DNA from 3 places in the Desulfotomaculum sp. 1211_IL3151 genome. Region 2 is predicted to be linked to each of the others. Evidence: riboswitches for the same ligand, from Rfam matches in the RefSeq annotation. Region 2 holds a riboswitch; each other region holds the start of a gene.
What was found. A riboswitch is a leader RNA that binds a small molecule or an ion and turns the genes downstream of it on or off. The one in region 2 is predicted to bind thiamine pyrophosphate.
Positions count from the first base shown of each region.

Region 1: linked by a shared signal. The riboswitch ahead of thiC (phosphomethylpyrimidine synthase ThiC) and the one ahead of thiD (bifunctional hydroxymethylpyrimidine kinase/phosphomethylpyrimidine kinase) in region 2 are both predicted to bind thiamine pyrophosphate.
Region 3: linked by a shared signal. The riboswitch ahead of V6C11_RS12470 (HAD-IIA family hydrolase) and the one ahead of thiD (bifunctional hydroxymethylpyrimidine kinase/phosphomethylpyrimidine kinase) in region 2 are both predicted to bind thiamine pyrophosphate.

Region 1 is NZ_JBAIYV010000044.1:36,511-39,786, reverse strand. It holds gene scfB (thioether cross-link-forming SCIFF peptide maturase) at 1-79, opposite strand, end outside; gene scfA (six-cysteine ranthipeptide SCIFF) at 297-440, opposite strand; gene thiC (phosphomethylpyrimidine synthase ThiC) at 579-1,880, opposite strand; TPP riboswitch at 1,981-2,080, opposite strand; gene V6C11_RS12345 (hypothetical protein) at 2,328-2,423, shown strand; tRNA gene V6C11_RS12340 (tRNA-Gly) at 2,874-2,948, opposite strand; tRNA gene V6C11_RS12335 (tRNA-Glu) at 3,052-3,127, opposite strand; tRNA gene V6C11_RS12330 (tRNA-Lys) at 3,236-3,276, opposite strand, start outside.
Region 2 is NZ_JBAIYV010000027.1:34,049-37,324, reverse strand. It holds gene thiM (hydroxyethylthiazole kinase) at 1-750, opposite strand, end outside; gene thiD (bifunctional hydroxymethylpyrimidine kinase/phosphomethylpyrimidine kinase) at 793-1,590, opposite strand; TPP riboswitch at 1,694-1,792, opposite strand; gene ftsY (signal recognition particle-docking protein FtsY) at 1,925-2,857, opposite strand; gene smc (chromosome segregation protein SMC) at 2,956-3,276, opposite strand, start outside.
Region 3 is NZ_JBAIYV010000044.1:62,134-65,409, reverse strand. It holds gene V6C11_RS12485 (YbaK/EbsC family protein) at 1-36, opposite strand, end outside; gene V6C11_RS12480 (secondary thiamine-phosphate synthase enzyme YjbQ) at 189-590, opposite strand; gene V6C11_RS12475 (2'-5' RNA ligase family protein) at 716-1,252, opposite strand; TPP riboswitch at 1,511-1,608, shown strand; gene V6C11_RS12470 (HAD-IIA family hydrolase) at 1,723-2,988, shown strand; gene V6C11_RS12465 (GyrI-like domain-containing protein) at 3,125-3,276, opposite strand, start outside.

The DNA.
Region 1 (3,276 bases), on a different contig from region 2:
GTTGATCTACTACATGCACAGAACCGCTGTGCACATCCAATACGATCTGTACACCATCAAATTCAAACTTATGTATCATAAAAAATCCTCCTTAGAAAAGCTTGGCTTGTTTATGCCCTTAAGGGTGCGCCATACCCTAAAAGTCACAGGCAAGAGCCTATCGCGCGAGTCTCCGCTTTTCTTATACGACCATCCTTAAAATCTTATATTCAGATAGTGAAAAAAATTACCTTATCCCCAGAGGGAAAAGGATCCCAAGGAGACAAGGTTGTTTTTTGCGGTATCCCTCTGAATGTTTAGGCCTGCTTAGCACATACTTGGTTGCCTACCGTGCAAGAGGTTTTGCAAGCAGATTGGCAAGAAGTAGCACATTCTCCGCAACCGCCGGTTTTTAGAGTTGCTTTTAAAGAGTTCTTATTTAAGGTCTTAATGTGTTTCATAAGTCTCTCATCCCCTTTCCGCATTCAATTATAAGGCACCTAGATTGTCCAAGGCAAGAAAAACTTGGTGTTAAGTAGGGAACCCCTAGGCAACGGCCAAAGAAAATTTGACCGTTCTAATTGAAGCCGGACGAGTCATTATATAACGCTTATATCATCACCATTTAATATTTTCTTCATATTTTTCATAGGACACATTTTCCCACACATGGTACAGGTATCCTCACACTCAGGTTTGGATTCTTCCCTGTATTTTCTGGCTTTAGCCGGGTCGATGGCTAAGGAAATCATCCGGGTAAAATCAACGTCAGCTCGAGCCGCACTCATTGCATTGTCCCACTTGCGTGCATTGGGGATTCCTTTGGCAATATCTGCGGCATGTGCCGCAATCCGTGCTGCAACAATACCTTCTTTCATATCGTCCAAATTTGGCAGGCGAAGATGTTCGGCAGGAGTAACAAAGCACAGGAAATCTGCACCATTGGCAGCAGCTATTGCCCCGCCAATGGCACTGGTAATATGGTCATAGCCTGGTGCAATGTCGGTTACAATGGGCCCTAGAACATAGAAGGGTGCACCATGGCACAGTTTTTTCTCTAATAAAACGTTAGCGGCAATTTCGTTTAATGCCATATGTCCCGGACCCTCTATCATAACCTGCACGTTTCTGGCCCAGGCTCGTTTCGTTAACTCACCAAGGGTAATTAATTCTTCGATTTGTGCAGGATCCGTTGAGTCCTTTAGGGATCCAGGGCGGCAGGCATCCCCTAAACTTAAAGTTATGTCGTATTTTTCGCAAATATCAAGTAGTCGGTCATAATATTCGTAGAAAGGGTTCTCTTGATTGTTAAGTTCCATCCAAGCAAAAAGCAGTGATCCACCACGGGAAACAATATTGGTTAGTCTTTTATTTCTTTTCACTCTTTCAGCAGTTGCCTTATTCATTCCGCAATGAATCGTCATGAAATCCACACCATCTTCGGCATGCTTTTCTACAACCGAAAAGAATTCATCTACGGTAATATCCTTTAAGTCCTTATCCAGCATACCCACTGCATCATACATTGGTACTGTACCAATCATAACAGGCGACAACTCAATGAGTTTCTGCCTAAACTCCTGTGTCTTCCCATAACAGCTTAAATCCATAATAGCATTAGCTTTTAACTCTATCGCTCTTCTGGCCTTCTCCAATTCCAGATCAATATCATAACAATCTTTTGAAACACCCAGATTGACATTAATTTTGGTGCTTAGACCCTGGCCAACCCCTTCGCAATCAAGATTTGTGTGATTTTTGTTAGCAGGAATAACGACCTTGCCAGCAGCCACAAGTGAACGTAAGGTTTCCGGCTCCACATTTTCTTTTTGGGCTACGGCCCGCATTTGATTTGTAATTAAACCTTTTTTGGCAGCATCCATTTGGGTAGAATAAATCATTTTCTCATTTCCTTTCTCTCCTTGCATTTTAGGGCTTAACCAAGCTCGTGATGATGCTTCTAGTCAAAAAAAGAAGCTTACCCGAAAGTAAGCTTCTCAAATAAACACCTAAAAGCTTCCCTACGGTGGTATTAGCCACATCAGGTTCGAGGGTTGGAGTGGGTCTCCTCTCAGCCACTTAGGCACCCCTAGCATGTATTTATTGTAATTACCTATTGATTAATTGTAAAGACAATCTTTCAGTCCTTCGAACATTTATATCGATTATCATTTTTAGGTGACTTCTTGCGGTTGCTCTTACTCCCACCCTTCATAGTTGGCGGCCCGATCTCTCTTGAAATTAATTTATCCCGCTTGCTTTTACCCTTGTGAAGAAGGTGGTTATACTGTAGCCCTGACCTACCTGGTTATGTTACTGAAGGAGACACCCTGTCAGAGGCTGTTGATATGGCCATTGATGCAGCTTCCGGCTGGCTGCTATATTCCGTAGAAAACAATCGCCAATTTCGTAAAGCCTCGGATATTAATTTCAGTTGCCGATGAATATGAAAACGGTTTTGTGAGTATTGTTCGTGTTGACTTAGACGAATACCTATAAGCCTTAACGAACCCACCAATTTGCAATATCTCTGGAATATTTTGTGTCAAAATCGGGTTGGTTGAATAAATTGGTAAAAAGGAGTTGATATCATGGCATTGGATTTTAGCGCTCTTGGCGCTGGTGGTTTTTTACCCATCTGCTGTTGTTTCTTCTTCTTCTTCATCTTCTTTATAATCATTATCTGCTGTTGTTGTTTTTTGCGTTAAATCTATTCATTAGGTATACCTTTGCTAGTAGATTGCCGATATTAGGGGAAGACATGAAGGTAATTCAAGAACTTCTAGGTCATGCTAAGTTGGGCACCAATGGTGCACGGAAGGTGGTCGGTCACCAAATGGACACCAAAAAGGCCTCCAAAGGATTAAGTAAATCCTCGGAGGCCTTGATTTTACTGGAGCGGATGACGAGACTCGAACTCGCAACCCTCAGCTTGGGAAGCTGATGCTCTACCATTGAGCTACATCCGCCTATGTTATAAGTATATCCAATTAACAAAAGCCTGTAAACATTAGAAAAACCTGGCTTAGCCAAGTCTTAACTTAAAGGCATCAGCCTTAGATTTTATAAATGTGGTGACCCCTACGGGATTCGAACCCGTGTTACCGCCGTGAAAGGGCGGTGTCTTAGACCACTTGACCAAGGGGCCGTTTGAGATGTGAGAGGTGAGAAGTTGGAGGTGAGAAAATATGCCCGAGAATTGCACCGTTCCGATGCTTTTTTCCCACTTCCAACCTCTCACTTCTCGCTTCTCAGCTGGTGATCCATCCGCGACTCGAACGCGGGACACCCTGATTA
Region 2 (3,276 bases):
AATTCCGATATGGAAACTGCCGTTTCCAACCTGACCAGCCTTCTCATAAGCCAGTTCACCTGCAATACCCATGCAAAGCAATGCCGCAACGGTTCCTTCGAAGGCCTGATTCGGCATCGCTCCGCAAAACGAGCCAATCAAGGATGAACACATGCAGCCTGTTCCCGTCACACCGGAAAGGGCGGGATGTCCATTGTGAATATGCATGGTCCTCTCTCCATCGGAAACCGTATCCACCGCACCTGTAATTGCCACTACACAGCCCAGTCTTTGCGCCAAATTCCGGGCAATTTCCGCAGTATCTCCGCCATCCTGTTCAGAGGCATCCACTCCTTTTGTATTGGCCGAAAGCCCTGCAATAAAGCGAACCTCCGAAAGATTGCCGCGCACCACGGCAACTTTTACTTCGTTAAGAATGCGCGCGGCAGCTTCGTTGCGCAGCTTAGATGCGCCAGCTCCTACGGGATCAAATACCACAGGGATGCCATTTTGGTTGGCACTCTTTCCGGCAATCAGCATTGCCTCTATCGTTCGGCTATTGAGCGTTCCGATATTGAGTACCACGGCGGAAGCAATGGCGGCCATATCACCTGCTTCTTCAACGGCGTCAGCCATGATGGGCGATGCACCAATGGACAGCGTAATATTGGCACAGTCATTTACTGTAACATAATTGGTAATATGATGGACAAGTGGCCTTTGACTGCGCACAAGAGTAAGCAGTTGGGCCATTTCCCTTGTATTTGTCATGTTTATTTCCTCCTATAATTAACCATTTTGTTAATGTTGTGATTAGCGCAAACCATTGCGATAAAGGTCATAGAAGTGATGTGTTGGGCCATTTCCCTTGCCAATCGGCAGGGAATGTTCAATGGCAGTTGTTACATACCGCTTGGCATGTTCCATTGCTTCAGGAACGGAAAGTCCAAGAGCAAGGTTGGACGCAATAGCGGAAGAAAAGGTACAACCCGTGCCATGTGTGTTTTTCGTGTTGATGCGATGTGTTTCATAACGATAAATACGTTCACCGTCATATAAAACATCTACTGCATTGCCAACAGCATGTCCGCCTTTGACAATAATATTTTTACAGCCCATTTCATGAATCCTCTTGGCAGCGGTCTCCATGTCCCCTAGATTGCTAATTTCCATGCGTGAGATCTTTTCTGCTTCCGGAATATTGGGAGTGAGAAAATCCGCGCAGGGGATAATGACCCTGATTAACGTGTTAACTGCATCGGGGTTCATCAATGGATAGCCGTTTTTGGCATACATCACAGGATCAACCACAATATTATTCGGTTTGTAATGATGAAGCCTTTCTGCAACTGCCTCCATGCAGGACGGTGTAGAAAGCATACCGATTTTCACAGCATGTACTTCAATATCCTCGAACACGGCATCAATTTGCTTTTTGATCATATCAGGCGTAACATCCTGTATGTCGATGACACGGCTTGTATTTTCTGCTACCACCGATACGATCACGCTCATGCCAAAAACCCCATGGGCAGAAAATGTTTTGAGATCAGCCTGTATGCCAGCACCGCCGCTGCAATCCGATCCCGCAATACTTAATACGTTTTTCAAATATAAATCCTCCTTGTATAAAATTGAATAACAACCCTAAAATGAATTAGGTATCTAAACAAAAATCGGGTGCAATCCAAATTTCGGAAAGCACCCAATTACATAGTATAACGGATTTGCTTCCCTACGCTGGTCTTAACCAACAGGTTCAAAGGGTCAGGTTTTACCTTCTCAACTCCGAAGAGTCCCCCCGCAAAAAGTAGTATTATTCTTTTATCATTTATTACCTTGATTCAACCTAACGTCATAATTATTGATAATTATTGTATAATAATCAATTGAATATGTCACTCAAAACTTTCGGTTTCGTCGCCAGGCGTTTTAAAATAATTTGTTATGATTCGTCTTCCTTCGATTTTCCGTATAGGGCATCGATAAAATCCTTCGGGTTAAAGGGACGCAAATCGTCCATGCGTTCGCCAATGCCAATGAGCTTAACTGGAATGGCCATTTCTGTTACGATGGAGGTTACCACCCCACCCTTAGCTGTACCATCTAATTTGGTTAAAGCAATACCAGTTACATTCACCGCTTCGCTAAAAACTTTAACTTGACTGAGGGCATTTTGGCCCGTGGTGGCATCCAGCACCAACAGTACCTCATGGGGTGCCCCGGGCATTTCCCGTGAAGTTATTTTGTGAACCTTTCTTAATTCCTCCATCAAGTTGCTTTTATTATGCAAACGACCAGCGGTATCAATTAAAAGAATATCTGCTTTACGGGAACGGGCAGCATGCACAGCATCATAGGCCACAGCCCCTGGATCGGAACCCTCCTGATGCTTGATCAGTTCCACCCCTACTCTTTCAGCCCATATCTCAAGTTGGTCAATGGCTGCGGCCCGGAAGGTATCTCCCGCTGCCAGCATGACCTTTTTACCCTGTTCCTTGTAATTATGGGCCATTTTCCCAATGGTAGTGGTTTTGCCTACACCATTTACCCCCACCACCATGATCACCGTGGGGCCGTCCTCACTTAGCTTAATGGGGGTCATTTTCTCACCCATTAAATATTCCAATTCCTCCTGGAATATATCTTTTAAACGAGAAGCCTCCTGAACATTTCTGGCCTTGACACCTTTACGCACTCGTTCTACCAGCATCATGGCTGTATTGACCCCGACATCGGCCTGGATCAAAACCTCTTCTAACTCTTCATATAAATCTTCATCGATACCCTTACGACCAGTAACCACCTGATCAATTTTTTCAATAAAGCTATGGCGGGTTTTGCTTAAGCTTTCTTTTAGCCTGTTAAAAAAGCCCACTGTTAAACCTCCAGTTCAAACCTCAATATTTTGGCCAGAGCCTGTCCCTAATATAATGCCTGCTATCGAACCATGTCAACCTTACCCAGGTCCGTGTATTAGGCTAACTTCTTCTTTCCCTTGGCCTCATCCAAGGACATGGAAAGTAATTTAGTCACTCCCGTTTCGTCCATCGTTACGCCATAAAGAGCATCTGCTTTTTCCATTGTCCCTTTACGGTGGCTAATCACAATAAATTGAACTTCATCCGAGGTACGGCAGAGGTACTCAGCAAACCGATGTACATTGGCTTCATCCAAAGATGCTTCTATCTCATCCAGCACACAAAAGGGACTGGGTTTAAACTTTAATATTGCAAAAAGCAAAGCAATGGCTGTTAAAGCCCTCTCTCCTCCGGATAGCAAGGATAGGCTTTGGTT
Region 3 (3,276 bases), on a different contig from region 2:
CTGCTGAAAAAACTCCACCACAGCTTGTACAGACATAGTCACTTCAACTCCCGTTTTATTCCTTTAAACTACTATACTAGCAAGGTCTAACTGCGTCAATTTTTGCCGGAATTTACTGGCCTTCTTTTAAAAAAACCAGAAAGGGGTCCGGCCTGCCGTGCTGCGAGCCTGACCCCAAATGCCTTCGGTTAATCCCTTTGTACCTTTACATAAAAGGTCCGCCTCCTAGGGCCATCAAACTCACAGAAATAAATCCCTTGCCATGTCCCCAACAGGAGCTGTCCATCTGCCACCGGAATTGTTTGGGAGGCCCCCAGGGTACTTGCCTTTAAGTGGGCAGCCGAATTCCCTTCGGCGTGACGGTATTGAGGATGCTCCCAAGGGTAGACCTCAGCCAATCGCAGCAACAGATCCCTTACTACATCCGGATCGGCATTTTCGTTAATGGTGATACCAGCTGTCGTATGGGGACAGTAGACCGTCACAACCCCATCCCTAATCTTTTCTTGCTGGATCACTGCTTTAACTTGATTGGTAATATCAATCATTTGGTCACGACTGACGGATTGCGTATGAATTTTATGAAGCATAAAAACATCCCCCTTACGCCACTATTTACCAGGCCGTTTACCAGTTAAAGGCTTTTATATTTCTGTACACTATAATAAGGACTTAATTAAAACAGGGAAAAAATAAGATTAAAAATAATTCTGCCCTACTTTTCCCGTAAATCGATTTGAAACAAATAATTAATCGGATCTAATGATACGATACCGATGGATCGAATCGAAACATCAATGGGGCGAAAAATCTTTAGGATTTGCTCAAGTACACTTGGTATGTGCTCCGTAGGAGTTTCCAGCGAGAGCGTGCAGTGGGGATACCAAGACTGAGGCTTATAATAATCCCACCCTTGCTCTTCAAACTCCTTAAACAACTGGTGAAAATGCCGGTGTATTTGAAATAAACGATCTGTTAGGTTCGGTGTTAAAAAAATAGCCCCTTTATTATGAGGAAAAATACCAATCTGAAGCAGCTTTAAATCAAAGGAATAAACACTGCTACTAAGGGTCTCCAATCGCTTTTTGGCTACTTCCAAATCGAGATCATCATAGATAGCCAATGTAATGTGGGGTCTGCCGTTGGCGCAAGTGAGACACTTGCCCTTTTCCAACCTTTCCAAACTCCTCCAAATACTCGTTATATAAGTCTCCGCTTCCTTATTAAAGTATAGATTTATGGCGTATGTCATTCATTACCTCCGGTTGATCATTGCTTTCTCTTTAATTTCTTGAAAGGACTATGCTTTCTCCTTCTAGGTATAAAAAAATACGCCCACACTTACGATATTTTAACCGTTACGGTGGTACGGCTCATCCTATTAAAGATAGCGGTGAATTTATTAATATAGTAGCATCCGCTCCATCTGGGAAATGGCTGCGGACCCCATCACATCCATAATTTGTCTTTACAAACAATTGATCTATGAATTACAATTTACATAGCATAAATACTTGGCTAGGGGTGCCGAACGGCTGAGAGGAGATAACTCCAACCCTCGAACCTGATGTGGCTAATACCACCGTAGGGAAGCTTACCGTTTTCAGTTGAGAAGCTTACTTTCGGTAAGCTTCTTTTTTGAGCTTTGCCCGCACAAGCTTAGTTAAGCCCCTACTATTCTGATAGGAAGGGGAAAACGAATGATTTATACTACCCAAATGGATGCTGCTAAAAAAGGAGGGGATTTCCCTGTTAGCAGAAAAATTTGATGTTTTCTTATTTGATTTGGATGGCGTTATCTATATCGGCGGTAAACTGCTCCCCGGTGTAAAGGAAACCCTGGTACAACTGCGCAAGCTAAATAAACGTATCTATTTCTTAACCAATGACCCGATCCCCACACGACAGCAATTCGTCGAACGATTACAAAGTCTTGGTCTAGAAGCTCACTTGGACGAGGTAATTTCCAGCGGTTGGACCACAGCCAAAAATCTCAGCTTAATGAATATACGTTCTGTCTATGTATTGGGAAGTGAAGGTCTAAAAACGGAGATCCGGCAGTTTGGAATAGAGCTGGTGGAAAATGGTCCCTGCCAAGCTGTGGTTGTGGGGCATGATGATCAACTTTCCTTCGGTCATATAAGCCAAGCCATTCGGTTGATTAACCTGGGTGCCAACTTTATTGCCACCAACGTCGACGCAACCTTTCCCGGCCCCGAAGGCCCTTGCCCAGGAACCGGTGCCATCGTTCGTGCCATTCAGACCTCCTCTGGTAAACGTCCGCTCGTCATTGGGAAGCCCTATCCCCCAATGTTTCGCACAGTCCTTGATCATCTAGATCCCAAGCTAGGGGTGGCCATGGTAGGGGACAATCCCTATACCGATATCCTAGGGGCTCACCAGCAGGGAATCACGGCGATTTTCTGCTCGGACAAGGCCATCGCTTTCCCTTCCCCTAAGGATTTCCGCCTTCCGGATGCCAGAATCTCAAACCTCAGAGGAATTTTTAACCCTACAATAACGGCTCGTCCCTGGGACAAGCCCACCTATGCCTGGCCAGAAACCGTTGAACCTGCTGTGGCAGCCGTGATTTTTGACGAGACTGACAGGATTCTTTTAATTAAAAGAATGGACTTTAATGTGTGGGGCTTGCCCATCGGACACATCGAACCCGGCGAGACCGTGCAGGAAGCTATTATCCGGGAAGTCAACGAAGAAACCGGCCTACAGGTAACAGTGAGCCGGTTCATCGGAGTTTACTCAGACCCACGGTTCCTCGTGGTGTCTCATCCTTCGGGTAAGGTAAGTCATTACATTACATCCTGTATGGAATGCAAGATCGTTGGGGGGCATTTGAGAGCAGACGGTGTGGAGACTGCGGAGGTTGCCTTCTTTAAGCTGGATAACCTACCGACCAACTGCCTATCCCTACACGGTGAATGGCTAAGGGATTTACTGGGTCGGAACAACACCGTGGCGATAAGATAATGTGGTCCCTATTATGATAGAGGGGTAGAAATTCAACTGTTAAAAACAAAAGGACCGAACAGTTCGATTTTCACTGCTGCCGGTCTTTTTGTAACAAATCATGCTAATTCTTTACCTCTCCTTTAAGGTATTGTTCTTATTTAAGGGGAAACACAATTTTTGTTAAAAGTTCGCTTTCGGGCACATCCATCGGAGAATTATAGTAAAACTCGTAAGCCACTCCCGTGGGTGTATAACCATTTTCATCGATCCACTGCATCATTGCGTTATAAACTGGCTCCGTTTGAT